Regions from separate parts of the Streptomyces sp. NRRL S-920 genome, predicted to be linked through region 1. Evidence: riboswitches for the same ligand, from Rfam matches in the RefSeq annotation. Region 1 holds a riboswitch; each other region holds the start of a gene.
What was found. A riboswitch is a leader RNA that binds a small molecule or an ion and turns the genes downstream of it on or off. The one in region 1 is predicted to bind cyclic di-AMP.
Positions count from the first base shown of each region.

Region 2: linked by a shared signal. The riboswitch ahead of IG54_RS0100370 (transglycosylase SLT domain-containing protein) and the one ahead of IG54_RS0113885 (C40 family peptidase) in region 1 are both predicted to bind cyclic di-AMP.
Region 3: linked by a shared signal. The riboswitch ahead of IG54_RS0127790 (M23 family metallopeptidase) and the one ahead of IG54_RS0113885 (C40 family peptidase) in region 1 are both predicted to bind cyclic di-AMP.

Region 1 covers NZ_JODF01000016.1:7,920-15,609, reverse strand. The annotation lists gene IG54_RS0113895 (NlpC/P60 family protein) at 1-89, opposite strand, end outside; gene IG54_RS0113890 (hypothetical protein) at 432-785, shown strand; gene IG54_RS0113885 (C40 family peptidase) at 901-2,172, opposite strand; cyclic di-AMP (ydaO/yuaA leader) riboswitch at 2,180-2,336, opposite strand; gene pcrA (DNA helicase PcrA) at 2,581-5,070, shown strand; gene IG54_RS0113875 (M23 family metallopeptidase) at 5,112-6,641, opposite strand; gene IG54_RS0113870 (lipase family alpha/beta hydrolase) at 6,859-7,659, opposite strand.
Region 2 covers NZ_JODF01000001.1:93,054-100,743, forward strand. The annotation lists gene menC (o-succinylbenzoate synthase) at 1-698, shown strand, start outside; gene IG54_RS41100 (ATP-binding cassette domain-containing protein) at 804-1,142, opposite strand; gene IG54_RS41105 (PucR family transcriptional regulator) at 1,230-2,831, opposite strand; gene IG54_RS0100355 (hypothetical protein) at 3,242-3,538, shown strand; gene IG54_RS37495 (EF-hand domain-containing protein) at 3,728-4,315, shown strand; gene hppD (4-hydroxyphenylpyruvate dioxygenase) at 4,312-5,457, shown strand; gene IG54_RS0100370 (transglycosylase SLT domain-containing protein) at 5,482-6,219, opposite strand; cyclic di-AMP (ydaO/yuaA leader) riboswitch at 6,223-6,378, opposite strand; gene IG54_RS0100375 (hypothetical protein) at 6,934-7,299, shown strand; gene IG54_RS0100380 (hypothetical protein) at 7,412-7,675, shown strand.
Region 3 covers NZ_JODF01000048.1:20,570-28,259, reverse strand. The annotation lists gene IG54_RS0127820 (helix-turn-helix domain-containing protein) at 1-660, shown strand, start outside; gene IG54_RS0127815 (HD domain-containing protein) at 672-1,253, shown strand; gene IG54_RS0127810 (glycosyltransferase) at 1,396-2,643, opposite strand; gene IG54_RS0127805 (alpha/beta fold hydrolase) at 2,786-3,679, shown strand; tRNA gene IG54_RS0127800 (tRNA-Met) at 3,801-3,874, shown strand; gene IG54_RS0127795 (PP2C family protein-serine/threonine phosphatase) at 4,065-5,204, shown strand; cyclic di-AMP (ydaO/yuaA leader) riboswitch at 5,379-5,526, shown strand; gene IG54_RS0127790 (M23 family metallopeptidase) at 5,538-6,626, shown strand; gene IG54_RS0127785 (aldo/keto reductase) at 6,706-7,650, shown strand; gene IG54_RS0127780 (PrsW family intramembrane metalloprotease) at 7,657-7,690, opposite strand, start outside.

The DNA.
Region 1 (7,690 bases):
GAGGCGGCTCCCGCGAGGGCGAGGATGGCGGCGGTGCGGGCCGTGTGGCCGCTGAGCGAGCGCTGTCTGGGCTTGCGGTGCGCTGCCACGAGGGGCTCCTTCGCTGGCCGGCGGCGACCCACACAGGGGGAGCGGGCCGCCGCCGGGTTTCTCGGCGGTGGTGGCCGACTGCCGCCCCGGGAGGGCGGCGGTGGGGAGCCGGTCACCTGGGGGAGGACGCTAAACCTGGCCGTCACGGCGTGGTGACGGATTGCGCGTAATGGGCGGGAGTGGGCGGAAAGGTGACTGTGTCTGTCCGTGCCGACCATCGATCGAAGCCCTGTTCACGCGTAACTATGACCAATGTGTCGATTGCGGCCCGCCTGTCCGTCAGCGGGTGGTAAGGGGCCGCCTGCGGCAAGCGGCAGGGGGCCCGGTTAGGCTCCGGCCTCATGGACGTACTCATCCATCTCTTCGTCGGCCTGCACATCATCGGCATCGCCTCGCTCCTGGGCGGCTTCCTCACCCAGATGAAGCAGATGGGCCAGGGCAGCGCCCGCTTCAGCCCCGCGATGCTCCACGGCGCGCTGACCATGCTCGTCACCGGAGTGGTCCTGGTGGGCCTCAACCAGGCGGACGACAACGCCGTCAACAACCTCAAGATCGGCATCAAGATGGCCGTGCTGATCGTGATCCTCGCGCTGGTCTACGTGAAGCGGGACGAGGAGAAGGTCGACAAGGGTGTCTTCGGCGCGGTGGGGCTGCTGACCACGGCGAACATCTTCATCGCCGTTCTGTGGACCTGATCCCCGCTGACGGCCCTCTACGCGCGCGCGGCCCGCACTCTCCCGGGAGAGTGCGGGCCACGCGCGCGTAGAGGGCCGTTTCGCATAGAGGGCCGTCAGCGGATGCTTCTCGTGGTTACGCCGGGCGCACCACGCTGTGGAGCGGCATGGAGTAGATCGACTCGACGCGTACGTTGGCGCCCGGCTTCGGGGCGTGGATCATCTTGCCGTCGCCGATGTAGATCCCCACGTGGCTGATGTCGTCGTAGAAGAAGACCAGGTCGCCGGGGGCGGCATCGGCGGTCTTCACGGTGGTGCCGACCTTCACCTGGTCCCACGTGGTGCGCGGCAGGGAGATCCCCGCGGCCTTCCAGGCGTCCTGGGTGAGCCCGGAGCAGTCGTAGGAGTCGGGTCCCGTGGCGCCCCAGACGTACGGCTTGCCGATCTGGGCCTCGGCGAAGCCGATGACCTTCGCGGCCTTCGTGGCGTAGCCGCCCTCCGCGCTGCCGGAACCAGTACCAGTACCGGAACCGGAGCCCGAGCCGGACCCGGCACCCGAACCCGAGCCGGACCCGGCACCCGAACCCGAGCCGGTGTCCGGCCCGGAGGAGCCCTGGCCCCCTCCCCGCTCCTGCTCCCGCTCCCTCTGCGCCGCCTCTTCCGCCTTGCGCTTGCGCTCCGCCTCCGCGGCCTGCTCGCGGGCCAGATCCTCGGCCTTGCGCTTGGCCTCCCGCTCCTTCCTCCGCTCGATCGCGGCGAGCCGCGCCCTCTCCTCGGCGGTCAGCCGCGACAGCAGTCCGCGCGCCTCACCCAGCTTCCTCTGGACGGCCCGCTTGCTCGCCCTGAGGTCGTCCCGGGACTCGCTCAGCGTCTTGAGGCTCTTCGCCGCCTTCGTACGCTGCTTCGTCGCCGTCGCCTGCTCCGCCCGGTACTCGTCGACGGCCTTCTTCTGCCGCGAGGTCAGCCGGTCCGCCAGGTGGTTCTGGTCGAAGTAGCCCTGAGGGTCGTTGGCGAGCATCATCGTGGCGGTCTCGGACGCGGTGCCGGTGCGGTACTGCGCGGCGGCGAAGGAGCCCAGCTCCTGGCGCGCCTCGTTCAGCCTGTCCGCGCGCCTGGCCACGCCGTCGAGCAGACGGTCGACCTTCTTGCGCTGCTTCTCGGTCTTCTCCTTGGCCGAGTTGTACCTCTGCGTGGCCACGCCCGCCTGGCGGTAGAGGTCGTCGACCTTCTTCTTCACCTCGTCGAGGCTGGGTTCCACCGGCGCGGAGGGCGCTGTCGGCGCGGAGGGTGCTGCCTGCGCGCTCTGCGACAGGAGCGCCACGGACGTGAGGGCGGCCGTGGTGATACCGACGGCGGGGGTGGTGCGTATGCCGGCTGACCGGCCCCGCGGCTTGCGGTGCGACGCCAAGGGAGGCGACTCCTTCCGTACACCGCCTACCGGGTTAGCTGTCGGGTTCGGGCGGGTGGTCCGGAAGGTTGCCCTACGGTCCCGTACGAAGTACGGGACCGATTCACCCCAAGTTTTCGGTGGGTCCCCGGTTCCGAACACGTCGGACTCGGCGGGGGCCACCCGTTCCCGGCGGGGTTCGCCGGTGGGGGGACGTGCGGCCCGCGGAGCACGCTAACCAACTTGTGAGGCACGTGTGAAGGATGATGTTCGATATGACCGATACATTTTCGTGACTCTACGAGCGTCAGGGCGTAGGCCCGCAGCGGAGTGGCGGAGCGTGACCGGGCGCGGCCGCGGCGTGAACAGCCCCGGGGTGGCCGGAACCCGGGGCGGGTTGTCAGTGGGGCCGCCTAGACTCGGGAGGCGATGAGCAGCCTCTTTGATGACAGCTTCCTGGCGGACATGCGGCCTTCCGGGGCCGCGGACGAAGAACCCCCGCCGCCGCCCGAGGACAGCGCTCCGGAACCGGTTCCGGACGACTTGTTCAGCGGGAAGTTCGACGTGCCCATGACCCGGGACTCGCACTACCGCGACGGAGCCCCGCGCCCGGTCATCGACCCGGCCACGCTCCTGGAGGGGCTGAACGAGAACCAGCGCGCGGCCGTCGTGCACGCGGGCTCCCCGCTGCTCATCGTCGCCGGCGCCGGCTCCGGCAAGACCCGCGTACTGACCCACCGCATCGCGTACCTCCTCGCCGAGCGCGGTGTCCACCCCGGCCAGATCCTCGCGATCACGTTCACGAACAAGGCCGCGGGCGAGATGAAGGAGCGCGTCGAGCAGCTCGTCGGCCCCCGGGCCAACGCGATGTGGGTCTCGACCTTCCACAGCGCCTGCGTGCGCATCCTGCGCCGCGAGTACAAGAAGCTGGGCTTCACGTCCTCCTTCTCGATCTACGACGCCGCGGACTCCAAGCGGCTGATGGCCCTGGTCTGCCGCGACCTGGACCTCGACCCGAAGAAGTTCCCCCCGAAGTCCTTCAGCGCCAAGATCTCGAACCTGAAGAACGAGCTGATCGACGAGGAGGACTTCGCCGCCCAGGCCGCCGACGGTTTTGAGAAGACCCTCGCCGAGGCCTACGCCATGTACCAGTCCCGCCTGCGCGAGGCGAACGCGCTGGACTTCGACGACCTGATCATGACGACGGTCCACCTCCTGCGCGCCTTCCCGGACGTCGCCGAGCACTACCGCCGCCGCTTCCGGCACGTCATGGTCGACGAGTACCAGGACACGAACCACGCCCAGTACGCCCTGGTGCGCGAGCTGGTCGGCCCCTCCGGAGGCGAGGGCGACGACCCCGCGGAGCTGTGCGTGGTGGGTGACGCGGACCAGTCGATCTACGCCTTCCGCGGCGCCACCATCCGCAACATCCTCCAGTTCGAGGAGGACTACACCGACGCGACCACGATCCTCCTGGAGCAGAACTACCGCTCCACGCAGACGATCCTGACCGCCGCGAACGCGGTCATCGAGCGGAACGAAAGCCGCCGCCCGAAGAACCTGTGGACCAACCAGGGCGCGGGCGCCCGTATCACCGGGTACGTGGCCGACACCGAGCACGACGAGGCGCAGTTCGTCGCCGACGAGATCGACCGCCTCACGGACGCGGGCGACGCGAAGGCCGGCGACGTCGCGATCTTCTACCGTACGAACGCCCAGTCCCGCGTCTTCGAAGAGATCTTCATCCGCGTCGGCCTGCCCTACAAGGTCGTCGGCGGCGTCCGCTTCTACGAGCGGAAGGAGGTCCGCGATGTGCTGGCCTACCTGCGCGTTCTCGCCAACCCCGAGGACGCGGTGCCGCTGCGGCGCATCCTCAACGTCCCCAAGAGGGGCATCGGCGACCGCGCCGAGGCGATGATCGACGCGCTCTCGCAGCGCGAGAAGATCTCCTTCCCGCAAGCGCTGCGCCGCGTCGACGAGGCGTACGGCATGGCGGCCCGCTCCACCAACGCCGTCAAGCGGTTCAACACGCTCATGGAAGAGCTGCGCACCGTCGTCGAGTCCGGCGCGGGCCCGGCCGTCGTCCTGGAGGCCGTCCTCGAACGGACCGGCTACCTCGCCGAGTTGCAGGCCTCCACCGACCCGCAGGACGAGACCCGCATCGAGAACCTCCAGGAACTCGCCGCCGTGGCACTGGAGTTCGAGCAGGAGTACGCCCAGGCCCAGGCGGCGCAGGCGGAGGGCGACGAGGGGCCCGCCCCGGCCGGCACCCTCTCCGACTTCCTGGAGCGCGTCGCGCTCGTCGCCGACTCCGACCAGATTCCGGATGAGGAGGACGACGGCTCCGGAGTCATCACTCTCATGACGCTGCACACCGCCAAGGGCCTCGAATTCCCCGTGGTGTTCCTGACCGGCATGGAGGACGGCGTCTTCCCGCACATGCGCTCCCTCGGCCAGGTCAAGGAGCTGGAGGAGGAGCGCCGCCTCGCCTATGTGGGCATCACGCGCGCGCGTGAGCGGCTCTACCTCACCCGGTCCTCGATGCGCAGCGCCTGGGGCCAGCCCTCGTACAACCCGCCCTCACGCTTCCTCGAAGAGATTCCGGATACCCATCTGGACTGGAAGCGGAAGGGCTCCGTCGGCGCCCCCGCCTCGTCCGGTCCCGCCGCGGGCATCGCCTCGTCGCTGTCGTCGTCGCGTTCGCGCACGGGTGGCGCGCAGGGCTTCGCCACGCGCCGCGCCTCGGAGAAGCCGGTGGTCTCGCTGGCGGTGGGGGACCGGGTCACGCACGACCAGTTCGGCCTCGGGACCGTGGTCGGGGTGAAGGGCACGGGGGCGAACGCCGAGGCGACGGTGGACTTCGGCGAGCCCAAGCCGAAGCGGCTCCTGCTGAGGTACGCGCCGGTCGAGAAGCTGTAACGCTCCGGGCGGCGCCCGGAGCCGCGCCGGGGGCGGCGGAGTTACGTCGGGTCGAGGCCGTGGCTGCGCAGCCACGGCAGCGGGTCGATCGCCGAGCCGCCGCTGGGGCGCACCTCGAAGTGCAGGTGCGGTCCGGTGGAGTTGCCGGAGTTCCCGGAGTAGGCGATGGTCTCGCCCGCCTTCACGGGACCGCTGGAGATCTTGTGCGAGGAGAGGTGGCAGTACCACGTCTCCGTGCCGTCCTTGGCGGTCACGATCGCCATGTTGCCGTAGGCGCTGTTCCACTTCGTGGTCACGGTGCCGTCGGTCGCGGCGAAGACTTCCGTGCCGTACGAGACGGGGAAGTCGATGCCGGAGTGCGCCGACATCCAGTTGACGCCGGCCTGGCCGTACTGCGCGCTCAGACCGTGCTGCTTCACCGGCAGCGCGAACTTGGGGCGCAGCCGCTCCTTGCGCGCCGCCTCCGCGGCCGCCTTCTTCTGGGCGGCGACCTTTTCGGCCTTCAGGTCGATACGTTCCTGCGTGCGGCTCGCGCGGTCCGCGAAGTCGCCCGCGTCCGCGGAGAGGTTGGCCAGCTGGGTGTCCAGCTTGCTGTTGGCGGTGGAGGGTTTCACGGACGTGGCGTCCGGTGCGGAGGCCGTCGTCTCCTTCTCGCCGTCCCCGCCGAAGCTGCCCACGGACGCGGCCGCCACCCCGGCGACGCCCATCACGCAGGCCGACGGCACGGCGACGGTGAGGAGGGCGGAGCGCTTGGCGGGGGTACGGCGCCGGGCCCTGGACCGGCCCGCACCGGATCCGCCGCTCTTGCCGCGGGCGGTACGGGGGCCGGGGGCCAAAATCCCCGAGACGGACTCGGGCTCCGCGCTCGCGTAGGGGACGTCGGTGTCGTACGGGTCCTCGGCCTCGCCGTCGTACAGGCTCTCGCTGTCGAACGGGGCCTCGCTGTCGAACGGCGCCTCGGCGGAGATCTCGTACTGCTCGGTCAGCTCGTACGGCTGCGAAGTTTCGTGCGACTCGTGAGACTCGCGTGCTTCGGGTGACTCGTGCTGCTCGTGTGTCTCGCCGGCGGAGTTCCACACCGTGGCGTCGTACGCGCCCGTGTCGAAGGTCTGCGTCTGCCATTGACCGGTCGCCGGGCCCTGGTCCCAGGAGCCGGTGTCCCACTGGCCCGTACTGTCGGGGCCCGGCTGCGACGGGATGTCGGCGAGCTGCTGATAGCCACCGGCCGACCAGACGGAGGTGGTGTCGTAGCCGCCGGTGTCGTAGGCGGCGGCGTGCTGCTGCGCGTCGTACGTGGTCGTCTGCTGCTGGGTGCTCGTCGTGGTCGCCCACTGGCCCGTGTCGTACTCGGTGCCGGGCATGTCGCCGAAGAGGGGATCGGTGGCGAAGGTACCGGTGTCGAAGCTTCCGGTGCTGATGCTGCCGGTGTCGAAACCGCCGGTGGAGTAGGTGTCGTAGCCGTAACCGCCGGGCTGGGCGCTTCGCTGGTCGTACGTCGCGTTGAGGGGGTAGTCGGCGCCGGGTGCCGAGGACTGGGGAGTCGAGCTCCCCGACGGGTGACGGTCGTTCACCAACTTCTCTTTCGCCTCGGCAGCAAGGGCGGAGCAGTGCGGCGACTGTACCCGGCGGTACGCGGGCGCGACAATCTTCGGCAGGTTTCATGGTCTCAGGAAACGGGCATTCGGCCGTCTTTCGGAGGACTGCGGGCACAGGCTTGGCCCTGCGTTCGAGCTACGTTCGATACCGGGGGCTCGCCGAGTGGGCCCCCGGTCCGGTGTTCCGCTGCGGTCAGGCGACCGTGAGCCCGTCCGGGGCTTCCTTGGCGTCGGCCCCTGGATGGGCCAGGTCGAGGGCCTGGCGTATGCCGTTCGCGACCGCCGGGTGCACGGGGAGCGCGAGGTGGCCGATTCCGGTTACGCGGACGTTCTGCGCGATCAGGTCGGGGTGGTCCACGCACGCCGTCTCCAGCGGGACCATGATCTGGTCCAGGTCGCTCCAGAAACTCACGAACTGTGTCCGGCAGTCCGGTGCGGGTTCCTTCAGCTCCTCGATCACGGCGGAGCCCGGACGCATCTGCCGCACGATCGGGTGCGCGTCCGCGAGCGGCGCGACGCGGGTGCCCCCGTGCGGTGTGCCCAGCGTGACCAGCGTGCGTACGCGTACGTCACCGCCGAGGCGCTGGGCGTAATAGCGGGCGATCAGGCCGCCCAGGCTGTGCCCGACGATGTCCACCCGATGGTGGCCCGTGCGCTCGCACAGCTCTTCGACGTGGCGGCCGAGAAGCTCGGCGGCGGTACGGATGTCGCAGGTCAGCGGGGAGTAGTTGAGGGACTCCACGCGGCGTCCGTCGTGCTGGGACAGGGTGCGGCGGAGCAGGACGAAGACCGAGCGGTTGTCTATGAAGCCGTGCAGGAGAAGGGTCGGCGGCCTGCTGTCCGGGGGGAGGCGCGGCGCGTCGGGGGGTGGCTGGACAGGGGTCGTCCTGCGCTCCTGGGCGATGCCCGAGGGGTAGAGGAGGAGATGGCCCGCGAGGATCGCCACTTCCAGCGCGGTCGCTTTCAGGAGGGCCAGGGAGAGGCGGCCCGCCATCTTCGCGGAGAGCGCGGGCAGGGAGGGGAGT
Region 2 (7,690 bases), on a different contig from region 1:
GCATCATGGACTCGATCCCTGAACTCCTGGACGCCGTGGGCGGCTTCATCGAGGAGGGGTACGTACGCATCAAGCTCAAGATCGAGCCCGGCTGGGACATCGCCCCGGTCCGCGCGGTACGGGAGCGGTTCGGCGACGACCTGCTCCTCCAGGTCGACGCCAACGCCGCCTACACCCTGGCCGACGCCCGGCAGCTGGCCAAGCTCGACGCGTTCGACCTGCTCCTCGTCGAGCAGCCGCTGGCCGATGACGACCTCGTCCAGCACGCCGCCCTCGCCAGGCAGCTGCGTACGCCTGTCTGCCTGGACGAGTCGATCGAGTCCGCCGAGGACGCCGCGGCGGCCATCACGCTGGGCGCCGCCTCCGTCATCAACATCAAGCCGGGCCGGGTGGGCGGCTACCTGGAGGCCAAGGCCATCCACGACGTGTGCGTCGCCCACGGCGTCCCCGTGTGGTGCGGAGGCATGCTGGAGACCGGCATCGGCCGCGCCGCGAACGTCGCGCTGGCCGCACTGCCCGGCTTCACCCTGCCCGGCGACACCTCCGGTTCGCGCCGCTACTTCGCCACCGACGTCACCGAGCCGTTCGAGCTTGCGGACGGTCACCTCGAGGTGCCCACCGGAGCGGGACTCGGTGTCGAACCGCTCGCCGAGGTGCTGGAAGAGGTGACCACGGCCAAGGAGTGGATCCAGCTGTAGGGGTGATGCACTGGATGGCGTGTGTCTTGGGCCGGGCTCAGTGGTGGATCAGACGGGGCACGGCCATGAACAGGCCCAGTTCGGCGCGGAGTTCGCGGATCAGGTTCAGGACGGGACGGCGCCCTGGACGGAGACGTCGAGTGCGGAGGTGATCTCGTCGGCGATGAGCAGGCCCGGCTTCGCGGCCAGGGCGCGGGCCACCGCGACCCGCTGGCGCTGGCCGCCGGACAGCTCCCGCGGGTACTTCCGCGCTGCCGTGGCGGGCAGGGCCACGAGGTCCAGGAGGCGTTCGACCTCGCTCTGCCGCGCGTCAGGCCGCATGCGGGGCCCGATGCCCTCGGCGATGGAACGACCCACGCCTATACGGGGGTTGAGGGAGGAGTAGGGGTCCTGGAAGACCATCTGGTTCTTGCCCTTGTCGTCGAACGCGCCAACGCCTTCCACGAAGCGACATCCGACCTGGCAGTGCCGCCCGGCATCAGGTTCTGACCACGACTCACTGGCCCTGGCGCCAGTGGAGGCCGGCTTCCCTCACCCCTGCGTGCTGGGAGGACGCATCACCCTCAACTGAAGCATGAGAGCGAAGCGCACCGACGGGTCCTGGAGATCGACCTGCGCCACCTCGGCGGCCCGCCGGATGCGGTAGCGGAAGGTGTTGGGGTGGACGAATACGCTCGCCGACGCGGCGATGACGTCGCCGAACGCGTCCAGCCACGCACGCAGCGTCTCGATCAGGTGTGAGCGGTGCTTGGCGTCGTACTCCACAAGGCGAGCCACCGGGCTGAGCAGCTCATCGCCCTGTACCGCAGCCATGTCCCGCAGGTCCAGCAGCAGCGCGTCGATGTACACGTCGCCGATCGCCGCCACCCGCCTGCTGCGCTGGTCGCTCATCAGCACGCGCAGGGCCCGGTCCGCCCGAGTCCTCGACCGGCTGAGGGCCGACGGTTCGGTGGCCACCGAACCGATGCCGATCACCACCTGGGAGCGTTTGCCGGCGCGCTCCACGAAATTGGCCGCGATCTGCGCCGCCCGCTCCTGGCCGGCCTCCGGGTCCGCCGGCACCGGCACGATGGCGTAGGCCACGTCGCCCAGCAGGGCGAGGGCCGATCTGGGCCGCACGGCATTGAGGTGGATGCCCAGGGCACTGGTCAGCCGCTGCCGTTCGGCGGCGAGGTGCGCATGGTCGCCCCGCTGTCCTCTGAGGCCCATGGCCAACACCACCGTGGGCTCCTCCACGAGCCCCAGCCGGTCCAGGGCATCGGCCGCCCCCATTCCGCCCTCCAGGACCGTGCTCACGAGATCGGCCCGCAGCCGGTTCTGCGCGTCGGCGCCCGCGCGGTGGCGCAGCAGGTGCAGCGCTACGAGTTTGGCGGCGTCCTGGAAGGCCTGCTCACGATCGGGGGTCAACGGCTCCTCGACCGCGGCCCACACCGACCCCAGGAACTCGTCACCGGCGCGCACCGCGACGGCCACCCGTGGCAGGGCGGTCTCCCCCTCCTCGATCGTGGCCGGGGCGATGTGTACCGGTCGGTCACTGCGGTACAGCTCGCTGAAGACGCCCCGGCTCTCCAGGATCCGCAGGTATCCGTCGGGTACGCGGCGGGCCAGGATCGTGGCGACGCGCGACTGGTCCGCCTCGTCCTGACGCCCGGAGAAGGCCAGGATGCGTTGGCGGCGGTCCTCGATCGTGATCGGTGCGTCCAGCAGGGTCGCGACGGCATTGGCCAGCGCGAACAGGTCACCGGAAGGCACCCCTCCCAGCGACTCCACGCCGGGGTCCCCGAGGTCCCCCTCGGTGAGCAGCGTCCGCAGAAGCTCTGTCAGCTGCGACCACGACGCGCCCTGCGTCAAGGAAATGAGGGCCACCCCCGAGGCCGCCGACGCCGCGGCAAGCACCTCGTCCCGCTCGACCGGCCCCCGCACGACCAAGGCTGCCGCGCCGTGCTCGCCCAGCTCGCGTAGGAGCCTCGCGACCTCCTCCGTCCCATAGACACCGACGCCCAGCACGATGGCGCGTGGCGGGAACGCGACCTCATCGCCCGGGTCGTGGATGACAACACCACCCACCGCGTCGGTCAGCTCGGGGCTCCCGTGCACAAGATCGAGCAGGGCAGGGCTGAAGTCCTCAAGCACACGGACAAGGCTGGTACGAAGATTCAACGGCAGGTCCCTGATCACCACCTCAGGCTAAGACGGCGACTGTCACCCGGGTTCGTGTGGCTGAACGAGTTCGGAGGCTGGAATCGTCGTCTCATACGAGAATGCGGGCGGACTCCGGCTTCTGCCGGTGCCCGCGTGCCCCTAGGCGCCTGCTCCATCCACTGAGCTACGGGGTCTGGCCTGCGTAAACGAAGCTTCCACCCGCGCCGAGCGCGACCGCGCCGTCCCCGCTGCCTTCCAGTGCTTCCGGCGAACCCCGAGGGACCGCGCGCGGCGGCCACGCTGCTCGTGATCGCTGACCAGCAGCGCCCCAACTGGGCGAGGAGGGCGGTACGTTCGTCGACGCGATTGCAAGCACGATGAGCGCGAGGGGCAATATGTCGATGGGCAGCATGTCGATGGGCGACCGTGTCGTGACCGTACTGGGCGAGTTGTTGACAACGACCGTATGCATGGCGTTGGACAAGAACTACGTCCGCGGCTTCGACGAGGCGTCCAGCGCCTGCGTGGGGGTGTTGGCGGAGGCCAGCGACGGACTGGTGGCAAAGATGGCGTCCGGGGTCAAGCTGTCCCCGCAGGAGCAGGCACTGTACGCGCGGCTGTCCGAAGTGAAGGCCGAGATGGAAAAACGTCTGGAGGCTTCCTACGAGCCGCCGTCCGCGAAGCTCAACTTGCCCTAGCCGCCCGGCGTTATACGCCGGTGGTCAGGTAGCGATGTGCTGGCGGGCGGGGGCCCGGCCCCGCGGACCCGTAGTGCGGGGGATGAGCCGAGCAACTCCAATGCACTAGCAGAGGGCGACGCGCGCGGCGTCACTGGCGAGCATCGAACATGTCGGCATTCACCGGCCTCCGCCATGGTCAATCCCCCCATGGTCAACCCCTCCATGGTCAACCCCTCCATGGTCAACGGAAGGCACCCTGCGATGAACGGCAACGCCCACGAGCGCACCCGGGCCCGGTTCGACATGCTTGACGCGAACGGCGACGGCCGGCTGCAACGACAGGACTTCGCGCTGCTGGCCGATCGCGTGATCGCCAGCCAGGACGAGCCCCTCGACTCGGCGAAGGCACAGCAGGCCCGCTCGGCACACGAAACGTACTGGCAGGGCCTGCTCGACCATGCGGACACGAACGGCGACGGGATCGTGAGCTTCGAGGAGTACGCGGCCGCCGTGCGGGACAGCGGCGCGCAGGACCGGTTCATCCGGCCTTACGCCCGGGCGATGGTGAACCTGTGCGACCGCGACGACGACGGCCGGGTCGAGCGTGCCGACTACCTGGCGTACATGGCCGCCGTGGGGTTCGCCCCGGACCGCGCCGCGTCGATGTTCGACCAGCTCGACCAGGCCGGCGACGGAAACATCAGCGCCGACGCGTGGGCGGAGGTCATCTGCCGGTACTACGGCAGCCCGGCCGAGGACGCCGTGGCCGACCAACTCATCGGCTCGCCCGCGTGAGCAGTCGGGCGATCGGCTCGACGGCGTCCGCGGCAGGCACGCGGACGCCGTTCGTCATCGAGGGCTTCGACTCGGTCGGCTTCGCGGTCGGCAACGCGTTCCAGAGCGCACACTTCCTGGTGACCGCGTTCGGGATGACGCCGGTCGCCTACCGCGGCCCGGAAACCGGGAGCCGCGACGAGTGCTCGTACGTCCTGCGCGCCGGCGCCACACGGTTCGTGGTCACAGGTCCGACGCGGTCGCGCACCGCGCTCGGCGAGCACGTCGCCGAACACGGCGACTCGGTGTTCGACGTAGGGATCCGGGTCTCGAACGTCGAGGCCGCCTTCCGGCACGCGGTCGCCGCCGGGGCGAGCGGCCTCGATGAGCCGCACGAACTGCGAGACGCGGACGGTGCGGTCCGGCTGGCGAGCTTCGCGGCCTACGGCCCGGTCCGGCACACCTTCGTCGACCGGTCGGCGTACCGCGCCGCCTATCTCCCCGGCTACCAACCGTGCCCGCACACGTTTCCCCAACCGCCCCCCGTACCGTATTTCACGGCGATCGACCACTGCGTCGCCGCCGTCGAAGCGGGCCGGATGGACGAATGGGTCGACTTCTACCAGCGTGTCCTCGGCGGCGAACTGCTGGCGGAGTTCATCGACGGGGAGATCTCCACGCGGTACTCGGCGCTGCGTTCGAAGGTGGTCGCCGACAGGTCGCGCCGGGTCAGGTTCCCCGTCGTCGAACCCGCGCCGTCGGAGCGCGCCAGCCAGGTCGAGGAGTTCCTGCGCTTCCACGGCGGCCCGGGGGTACAGCACGTGGCACTCGCGACCGGCGACATCCTGCGCGCCGTGGACGGCATGCGCGCGGCCGGAGTTCAGTTCCTGCCGGCCCCGGCCGCGTACTACGAGGACCCGGGCCTGCTCGCCCGCATGGGCCCGATCAGCTCGCCGATCAGCGAGCTGCGTGACCGCGGGGTCCTGGTCGACCAGGACGAGAACGGCCACCTCCTGCAAATCCTCACCAAGCCCGTGCAGGACCGGCCGACCGGCTTCTTCGAGCTGATCGAGCGGCACGGCTCGGAAGGCTTCGGGGTCGGCAACTTCGCCGCCCTCTTCCACGCCATCGAACGGGAGCAGGACCGACGCGGCAACCTGTGAGCCGCCGAGGCCTGGCGCCGAGGCCTAGTACGGACCGTTCACATTGTCGATCGAGCCGTAGCGGTCGGCCGCGTAGTTGCAGGCGGCCGTGATGTTGGCGACGGGGTCGTAGCTGTCCAGCGACGTGCCCGGGACGTGGTACGCGGCGAACGTGGGGGCGATGACCTGGAGGAGCCCCTTGGACGGGGTGCCGGCGACCGCGTTGGAGTCCCAGTTGTTGATGGCCAGCGGGTTGCCGGAGGACTCGCGCATGACGTTGCGGTGGATGCCCTCGTAGGAACCGGGTATGCCGTGCTGGGCCATGATGTCGAGCGACTCCCTGATCCAGCCGTCGAGGTTGTTGGCGTAGGTCTTCTTCGCCGGGGCGGCGGCAGGCACGGCCGCACGCTCGGAGCGGTCCGCCCGCTCGGCGGACGCGGGGGAGGCGTCCGTCTTCTTCGCGGGCTCCGCCGCGCCCTTCGCGCCGAGCGTGAGCTTGAGGCCGGGGTGGATCAGCTTCGGGTCGCCGCCGAGGACGCCGCGATTGTCCTCGTACAGCTTCTTCCAGCCACCGCTCACGGAGTGCTCCCGGGCGATCTTGGAGAGGGAGTCGCCCGCGACGACGACGTACGTGCTCGCGTCCGCGGCCGGCTTAGGGGCCGCGCCGGCGCTCGTCGCGCCCAGCACCGGCAGGACGAGGACGGCTCCACCCGTTCCCGCGGCGGCGATACCGCGGTTGAGCGATCTGGACTTCGGACGGCGGTGCTTTCCCTTTGCGGGCATGAAAAAGTTCCTCTCCGTCGCCTGCGAGGTGAGCTGTCGGGTTTGGACGGGAGCTGTCCCGGCGCATTTGAACGCGCCTTCACCCCGAGCCGTTCCGGAAACCGGATCGGCGGCTTACCTGGGTCCCCCGCTCCTGCCGTGGGTGAGTGAGTGGAAGGGTTTCCGGGCAGCGGCAGGATTCGGCGTTCCGCCCGGATTGACGGTGACATTAAGCGAGAAAGGCGGGACGGAACAAGGCGGGAATTCACACAGGCGAATACGGAGAGTCGTCCTGGGGAGTCAGAACTCCTCGCTCTTTCTGATCAACAAAGCCAACTCGCTTTGCGGGGAACGGAAATGCGCGCGGTGGCCCTAATGATCACGGCTGTCGGCGTGACCCATTTCACTGAATGGGGAGGGGGGAATTCGGGGCTATCGTGATTTCCGCTGCAAAGAAGGACATATCGCACCCCCTGTCTCCGTGGGCATGCCACTCCAAGGGGACCTGTGACCCCACCAGGCCCTGATCGTTGTAGGGGTGCTCGGAGCGCCCCCGCTTCGTCCGAGGAGGAGAGCCTTTCCGCTCCTTGCCCCCAGCCCCCGCCAGGCACAATCGAGTTGGCTGCCCCTTGGATACGACCAGCCCGCACGAACCCCCCGCCGTGTCCGCCACCGCGGAGGCACGCGGCGACCGTCGAACGGCTGCGCCACGACCCGCTCGCCCCGGGCAACCCGATGGTCGACGCCAGCACCCCCAGCCAGTACTCCTCGCCCTGGACGGTGCTCCTCGGCGCGTCGGCCAAGCTGACGGGGCTCGGACCGTTCACCCTGCTCCGCGTCGCGGCACTGGCCTCGCTCACCCTGCTCGGCACAGGCGTCTGGCAGTTCACGCGCACGTTCACCAGGCATCGCTCGGCGCCCGCGCTGGCCCTTCTGTGTCTGCTGCTCCTGTGGGGCCCTCTGCGGACTCACCGGGACCGGCGGGATCCGCTCGTCGTCTTCTTCGCTCTCGGCGCGATGGTGGTTGCGGCAGGGGCCGCGAGCGGGCACTGGTGGTCGAGAACGGCCCTCGATTCGCGCGCGTCAGCTGCGCCGGGGTGACCTGGACAGTGCTGCTTTTCGGGGCCTGGACGCAAACGGGAGCACTCGGGTATGTCGTTCGTGCGGACGCGCTGCCCGAAGCGATCGAGCGCAGAACTATTTCGCTTCGCGCATGGTGCCCGCGTACGGGCCATACACCGTGGCCACCGGATACCCGGACTTCTTTCTGCCCGAGGAACGGCAGCGCAGGAAGACGGTCGAGCGCTACTTCGCTCCCGGCGCCGATCGCGAGGACCGCGTCGACGCGCTGCTCCGCTATCACGCCAAGTGGATTATCCAGACGAGGGGCGAGGGCGGACGGCCCGAGGGCGATCAGGCCCTGCGGAAAACCGCCACCGGGCCGACAGGGCAAGTCCTTTACGAAGTGGTCGGGTGACGGGCATTCCAGGAC
Region 3 (7,690 bases), on a different contig from region 1:
GGTCCTGTGCCCACGGCACCCGACCTCCCCGCCACCGACCGCGCGCGGTTCTTCATACAGATGCGGAAGACAGCGGAACAGGCCCGGGGTGGCGGCAACTTTCTGCTGCGGCGTCAGGCCCTGTATCTGGCGGGGTTCGACGAGGAGTGCGACACGTCCGACTGGTTGGCTCACCAGCAGACGCTCGTGCGCCCTGATGACTGGCTCGCTCGCTGGCTCAATTCGCGTTCGGTCGCCGCTGTCGCAGCTCGACAGGGTGACCGAGACCGGATGGCGCACTTCATCACGCGCACGCTTGGTGCCGACGAGGCAGCCGAGGCCGCGAACCTCAACTACTGGGCGTACTGGGTCGGCGAGACACCCCACATCCAGTTGTCGGACGACTTCATCGCCTCACCCGCCCCAGGCGCCTGGCACGGTGATCGCTTGCTGGACCACCTCGTCCGCGGGCTCAGCCCCCAGCACGGATTCTTCGATCTCAACATCCACACCCTGTGGGCCCTGCTGGCCGCGCGCCCCAATTTGCTCCGCGCCCCCTCCGCCGCGGGCATGGCCCTACGCACCCGGCTGCCCGTGATGTTGGATGACGTGGAGCTTTCCGCGCAGGCCAGGCGGAAGCTGGAGGGCATTCGGTACGCAATCCGCCTCGCCGAGGCGTGAAAGGGGACACCGTGGCTGACCAGGACCTCACAGAGGTGGCCCACTTCCTGTGGGAGGCGGGCACACTGAAGACCGCGCGCCGAACCGGTTGGTGGATGGCGGGTGTCCGAGACCCGGAGAGCGTGGCCGAGCACGCATGGCGCACGTCCGTGATCGCCTCGGTCATCGCCACGCTGGAGGGCGCCGACGCTGCTCGTGCCGCGCACTTGGCGGTGTGGCACGACTCCCAGGAGACGCGCACAGGCGACGTCAATCACCTGGGTAAGAAGTACGCCGCGCCCGGAGACCACGAGGCGGTGACCGCTGACCAGACGGCCGGCATGCCGGAGGTCCTGCGCACCGCCGTGCGCGCCCTGGTCGCCGAGTACGAGGCCCAGGAATCGCCCGAGGCCATCTGCGCACGGGACGCCGACAAGCTGGAGTGCATGCTTCAGGGCCTGGAGTACAGGGCCCAGGGGTACACCAGCGCTCAGCGGTGGATCGACAACAGTCGCGCACGCATCGTCACGGCGTCGGGGCAGCGGTTGGCCGATGAACTGCTCGCGCAGACTCCCCTGGAGTGGTTGCATGCGGCCATGGGGGAGAAGGGCTGATCCCAGTACGACGACGGCTCCCTTGCGCGCCCGCGTACCGGAGGCGCCGTGCCCGGAGCCGAGCGGTCAGCTACCAGAACCGCGTGGACTCCGACGCTGAGGTGCCCAACTGGGCGTAGTTCGTCGGTCTTTGAGGCCGCCCTCAGGCCCTCGCCAGCGAGCCCAGCACGCTAGCCGCCCCGTCCTCGGCGCCGATGACCTTTGAAAGCCTGGCGCACCGGGCACGGTACTGATCGTCGTACAGCGTCGTACGCAACGCCCCGGCCAGTTTCCGTGCCGTCAGCCGGCGAGCGGGGAGGCTGGTGGGGGCCAGGCCCAGGGACGTCAGGCGGTGGGCCCAGAAGGGCTGGTCGAGGGCTAGGGGTACGGGCACGGCGGGGACCCCGGCTCTCAGGCCGGCTCCCGCGGTGCCGGGTCCGGCATGGTGCACCAGGGCCCTCATGCGGGGAAAGAGCCAGTCGTGAGGGCACTCGCCGATGGTCAGGACGTCATCGGCGGAGACGTCCAGGCCCTGCCAGCCGGCCTGCACCACCGCGCGTACGCCCAGCCTGCGCACCACGTCCCTGATGGTGTCGCTCAGCCGCTCCGCGTCACCGGGAGAGACGCTGCCGAATCCGAAGTACACGGGAGCCGGACCCGAGGCGAGGAAATCGAGCAGGCGTTCGTCGGGGCGCCAGTGAGGGTCCCGGGCCGGCCACCAGTAACCCACGCACGCATGGCCGTCCGGCAATCGGTGGCCCTTCGGCAGCAGGGCGCTGCTGTATCCGTGCAACACGCGCCGGTGGCGCAGTACTTCAGCGGGCGGGCGGCCCATTCCGCGGCCCACTCCGTAACCCATTCCGCGCCGCATTCCCAGTTCCTGGCGGACCCAGGAAAGAGCCGGAGCGTACAGCGGGCTCATGGCGGCCCGCGTCAGGGTCTCGGCGAGCCGGTAGCCGTGGGGCGACAAGGCGGGGGCCGCGCTCAGTCGCGGCAGGAGCATTCCGGGGGCCGCTGTGTAGATTCCGGTACAGGGCAGGCCCGTCCCCTCGGCGATCACGGCGCATACCGGGTGCGCCAGAGGATGGGCGAGGATCGCGTCCACGCCCTGCCCGGTCGCTTCGAGAACGCCGCGGGCCATCACTTGGGCGATGTCCTGGGCGTTGCGCTTCCTGCGCCGCAGCCGGGCGGGGCTCTGCCACCGGTCGAAACGGTCGGCAGCCAGCGCGGACTCCTCCTGCCGGGCCAGCGGAAGAACGTGGACCGGCATGTTGTGGAGGCGGAACCTGGGCGCGTGACGTTCGGAGGTGGCGACCACCACCTCCTGTCCCGCGGCGACGAGGCGTACGCCCAGCCCGACATAGGGGGCCACGTCACCCGTCGAGCCCCACGTCACCAGCAGCAGTCGCATGCGGCCGAGTATGGACATGGCGCCCGTCGACCGTGCGGGGGAACACCTCCGACAGCCCCGACGAGCACGGCGTAACGCTCGAAAGGACCAAACCGGCGGTGAAATGCCGTGTCGGCCGTCCGGCCGTCGATATACAGGGCGGATGTCCCAGAGCATCGACGTGCACGTGACAGAACATGAGTTGCACTTCCGCGGCTTCCGGTACGTGGCCCGCCTGGCCACGGCGGGCGGCTGCGCGACCGAACCCGTCGTCGTCCTGGGCGGTTCCTCGCAGGATCGGTTCTCCTGGCTGCGGTACGAGCGGGTGCTCCTGTCGCACAGCAGCATGCTGACCCTGGAACTGCCCGGCTACGGAGACGCCGATCCCCTCCCGGTCGAACACGGCATCGACTTTCTCGCCGACACCGTCCGCCACGCCGTCGACGCGCTCTCGCTGGGACCGGTCAACGTATTCGGCGCGTGCTTCGGAGCCGCCATCGCGCTGCGCCTTGCCCAACGGCACCCGGATCGGGTCACGCGTCTGATGCTGGGGGGAACCGCCCAGGAGATCTCCCCCGAGTACATCGCCTCCGCGCACCGATGGCGCCGCATGGTGGACGACGGCCTGCTCGACGATGTGGCCCAGGACATGGTCGAGCAGTTCATGTCACCGCCCGAGCATGGGTTCGTGCGGCGACGGGCTGCCGTGGCTCGCCTGATGCGGCAGAGGTTCGCCCATCTCACCGCGCGTGAACTCGCCATGGACGTCACCCACCACGAGCGTCTCCTGTCGCACGCGTGGAGTCTGCCCGAGCCGGTGATCACCGCTCCCGCCCTCGTGTTCACCGGCGAGCACGACTCCATCACGCCCCCTCCCGTCGGCCGCCGCGTCGCCGAGGGGCTCGGGGCCCGGTTCGCCACGATCAAGGACTCCGACCACCTGGTGCAGATCGAGCGCGACACCGATCTGGCCGACTTGATGGACCGTTTCTTCACCGACCAGCCGCTCGAAGCCCTTCCCTACCTCAACCCCGTGGAGTGCTTCGCCCCGGCATGACAGGACCGGCAGCGGCCCCCCACCGAGGCGATGTCCGCCGGCTTCCGGCCCGGCGCGGGCGGGCCCCCCGGAGCGGTGGTTCGCTTCACCCCTTTGGATGCCGTACAGTTGTGTTTACCGACGCGGGGTGGAGCAGCTCGGTAGCTCGCTGGGCTCATAACCCAGAGGTCGCAGGTTCAAATCCTGTCCCCGCTACTGAAGACCCAGGGCCGGAAGCGTTCATCGCTTCCGGCCCTGGGTGTTTTCCGGCCCCGTGTGCCAAGAGGGCGTGCGGCACCCAGGACGTGCGTAACCCGCTCGGCCCCCACCAGGTCGCCCCCGCACCCCGCTCCGGGAAGCCTGAGTGCGGCGCGGTGATGGGCGCGGACTCGGCGGGAGACAAGCGGTGGGGCAGCGTGGCGGAATGGGCGGCGGGACCACCGCGCACGAGCGGGCCCTCGTCCGCGCCCTGCCCGTCCTGCTCCTGGCCGTCGGGATCGTGTACGACGCCTCGACCCCGGCCGAGTTCACCGCCGCCCCGCTCTTCACCGCCGCCCCGCTGATCGCGGCCCCCTTCTATTCGCTGCTCCACACCGTTCTCATGGGCATCGCGGCCTCCGTCTCCGTCCTCGTACTGCACTACGGCAACACCAACACCAGCCATGTCGAGGCCGTCACCGAGCTGGTCACCGTGGCGACCGTCGCCGCCCTCGCGATCGTCATCAACCGCGTCATCCACCGCGGATACGACCGCCTCGCCACCGCCCGCTCCATCGCCGAGGCCACCCAGCGCGCCGTCCTGCCGCAGCCGGACCCCCGCATCGGCGGGCTCGACATCGCGGCGCGGTACGAGGCCGCGCAGGCCGACGCGTTCATCGGCGGTGATCTGTACGCCGTACAGGACACCCCGCACGGCGTACGGCTCGTCGTCGGGGACGTACGGGGGAAGGGCATGGGCGCGGTGGCGGCCGTCGCCGTCGTCATCGGGGCGTTCCGGGAGGCCGCCGAGCAGGAGGCCACGTTGGAGGCCGTGGCGGAGCGCCTGGAGCGGGCGCTCGCGCGGGAAGGCATGCGGCGGGACGGGCTCGACGCCTTCGAGGGGTTCACCACCGCCGTCCTCGCGGAGATCCGGCACGGCGAAGGGGCCGTACGGCTGGTCAACCGAGGGCACCCGGCGCCCCTGCTGCTGCGCGGCGACGGACGGCTGTGCGTGCTCTCCGCGAGCGAGCCCGCGCTGCCGCTCGGCATGGGTGAGCTGGGGTTCTGGCCGGACCGGGCGGACGAGTCGGAGTTCCCGCCCGGCGCGATGCTGCTCTTCTACACAGACGGCCTCTCGGAGGCGCGGGACGCCGCGGGGGAGTTCTACGATCCCGCGACCCGGCTCGGCGGGCGGATCTTCCCCGGCCGCGAGGGGCCGCACGCGCTGCTCGCCGCGCTCGCGCAGGAGGTACGGCGGCACACCGGGGGCGCGGCGACGGACGACATGGCGCTGCTCGCGGTGCGGCGGCCGACGGCCGGGGACGCCGAGGTCACCGGCCGTGACTGAAGTGCACCGCTCCGCAGAACAATTGACGTCCTGTCAAGGGAATGTGAAGTTCCGGTGGCGGGTGGGCGGGGGTCCGCGTTAACGATCAACCGGAACAGCTTGGAATACGGACCCCCTGTCTATTAACGTTCGATAACGCAGCACGGTCGTCCCAGCCGTCACTAGAGGCGGCTCCGTGCGCACACGCCTAATCCCGCAAGGGAGCCGGGGAACCACCAACTTGGGGTGAATCGGGCATCTGTGCATCCGTGCCAGCTGTTCGTAGGAGACCTTCCTGCTCCGAACCCGTCAGCTAACCCGGTAGGCGAGAAGGAAGGAAAGGAGTGCGCCCCAGTGGCGTCCAACCGGCCTGCCCCCCAAGCCGTGTACATACCGAACGACGACGATTTCGGTGGGTACGACCAGGAGACCTGGGAGGAATGGAATCCCACTGAGGAGTCCGTCCGTCCCGTCCGCGGCAGGCACCGTGTGCACAAGAAGGGCGGCGGCGGGCTCGCCCGCAGCTCCACCGTGCTGGGCGTCGGCGTCATCGCCGCCGTCGGCGCGGGCGGCATCGCCACCGCGCAGGACGGCAAGCCCCCGGTCTCCATATCGATGCCCGACCTGGGCGCCGTCACCGACTCGCTGCCGGAGGCCAAGTCCCTTCCGGGCGTGGGCTCCCTGATATCCGACGACGCGCCGGACGCCGCGGGCTCCGATGCCGTCCCCGCCGGCGCTCCGCTCACGACCGCCGGTATGACCACCGCCGACGCGGGGCAGGGCACCTCCGACGCGGGCGAGGCCCTGCGCGCCCGCATCATGCAGCAGGCCGAGAGCCAGCAGAACCAGGCGGACGACGCGGTGCGGACCGCTGCCGAGGAGGCCGCCGCCAAGAAGGCCGCCGAGGAGGCCGCCGCCCAGCAGAAGGAAGCCAAGCGCGAGGCCGACGCCAAGGCCGATGCCAAGGCTGCCGCGAAGAAGAAGAAGGAGGAGGAGGCCCGCAAGGCCAAGGCCCTGGCCGAGCGTCGCGCCAAGCTCGCGAGAAGCTACGCCATCCCCACCTCCTCGTACACCCTGACCTCGCACTTCGGTGACTCGGGCTCGATGTGGTCCTCCGGTCAGCACACCGGTCTCGACTTCGCTGCGCCGACGGGTACCCCGCTCAAGGCCGTGCACACCGGCACCGTCAAGGAAGCCGGCTGGGCGGGCGCGTACGGCTACCGCACGGTCCTGGAGCTGTCGGACGGCACCGAGGTCTGGTACTGCCACCAGTCCTCCCTCAACGTGAGCGTCGGGCAGAAGGTCAGCACGGGCGACGTCATCGGCCGCGTCGGCGCGACCGGCAATGTCACCGGGCCCCACCTCCACCTGGAAGTCCGCACCTCCGGCGGCGCCGCCATCGACCCGCTGGCCTGGCTGCGGAGCAAGGGCCTCAACCCCTGAGCGGTCCCGTAGGGCGGACTTGACGTTCCCTTGGGGGAGTTCCCGGAATTCGTTTTCCGGCAAGGACGTTGAGGAATGCATGACTCCTCTTCGTACCCTCGGCGGATCCGACCTCGAAGTCTTCCCGCTCGCCCTCGGCGGCAACGTCTTCGGCTGGACCGCCGACCGGACCGCGTCCTTCGCCGTCCTCGACGCCTACACCGCGGCGGGCGGCAACTTCATCGACACCGCCGACGCCTACTCGCACTGGGTGGAGGGCAACAAGGGCGGCGAGTCCGAGACCGTCATCGGCGAGTGGCTGGCCGAGCGCGGCAACCGCTCCGACGTCGTCATCGCGACGAAGGTGGGCGCCCACCCCGAGTACAAGGGGCTCGCCGCCGACACCGTCAAGAGGGCCGCCGACGCGTCACTGCGCCGCCTGGGCACCGACTACATCGACCTCTACTACACCCACTACGACGACCCGTCGGTCCCGGTGGAGGAGGTCATCGGGGTGCTCGACGAGCTGGTCGAGGCCGGCAAGGTGCGCGCCATCGCCGCCTCCAACATCAGCCCCGAGCGGCTCCAGGAGTCCCTCGACTTCTCCGACCGCGAGGGCCTCGCGCGCTATGTCGCGCTCCAGCCGCACTACAACCTCGTCTCCCGCGACACCTACGAGGGCCCGCTCCAGGCGGTCGCCTCCCGCTCCGGCCTCGCGGCCGTCCCCTACTTCGCGCTCGCGTCCGGCTTCCTCACCGGCAAGTACCGCCCCGGCGCACGGGTGGAGAGCGCGCGCAGCGGCCGGGTCGAGGAGTACGTGGGCAGCGAGCGGGGCGACCGAGTCCTCGCCGCGCTCGACACGATCGCGGCGGAGCGCGGCGTCCAGGTCGCGACCGTGGCGCTCGCCTGGCTGGCGGCACAGCCCACCGTCGCGGCACCGATCGCCTCCGCACGCACGGTCGAGCAGCTGCCGGCCCTGCTGGCGGTGGCGGACGTGGAACTGACGGAGACGGAGACCGCGGCGCTCACGGCGGCTTCGGCCTAGCGGCGGCTACGAGCGGTAGGGGTTGTACGGGGCTTGGACG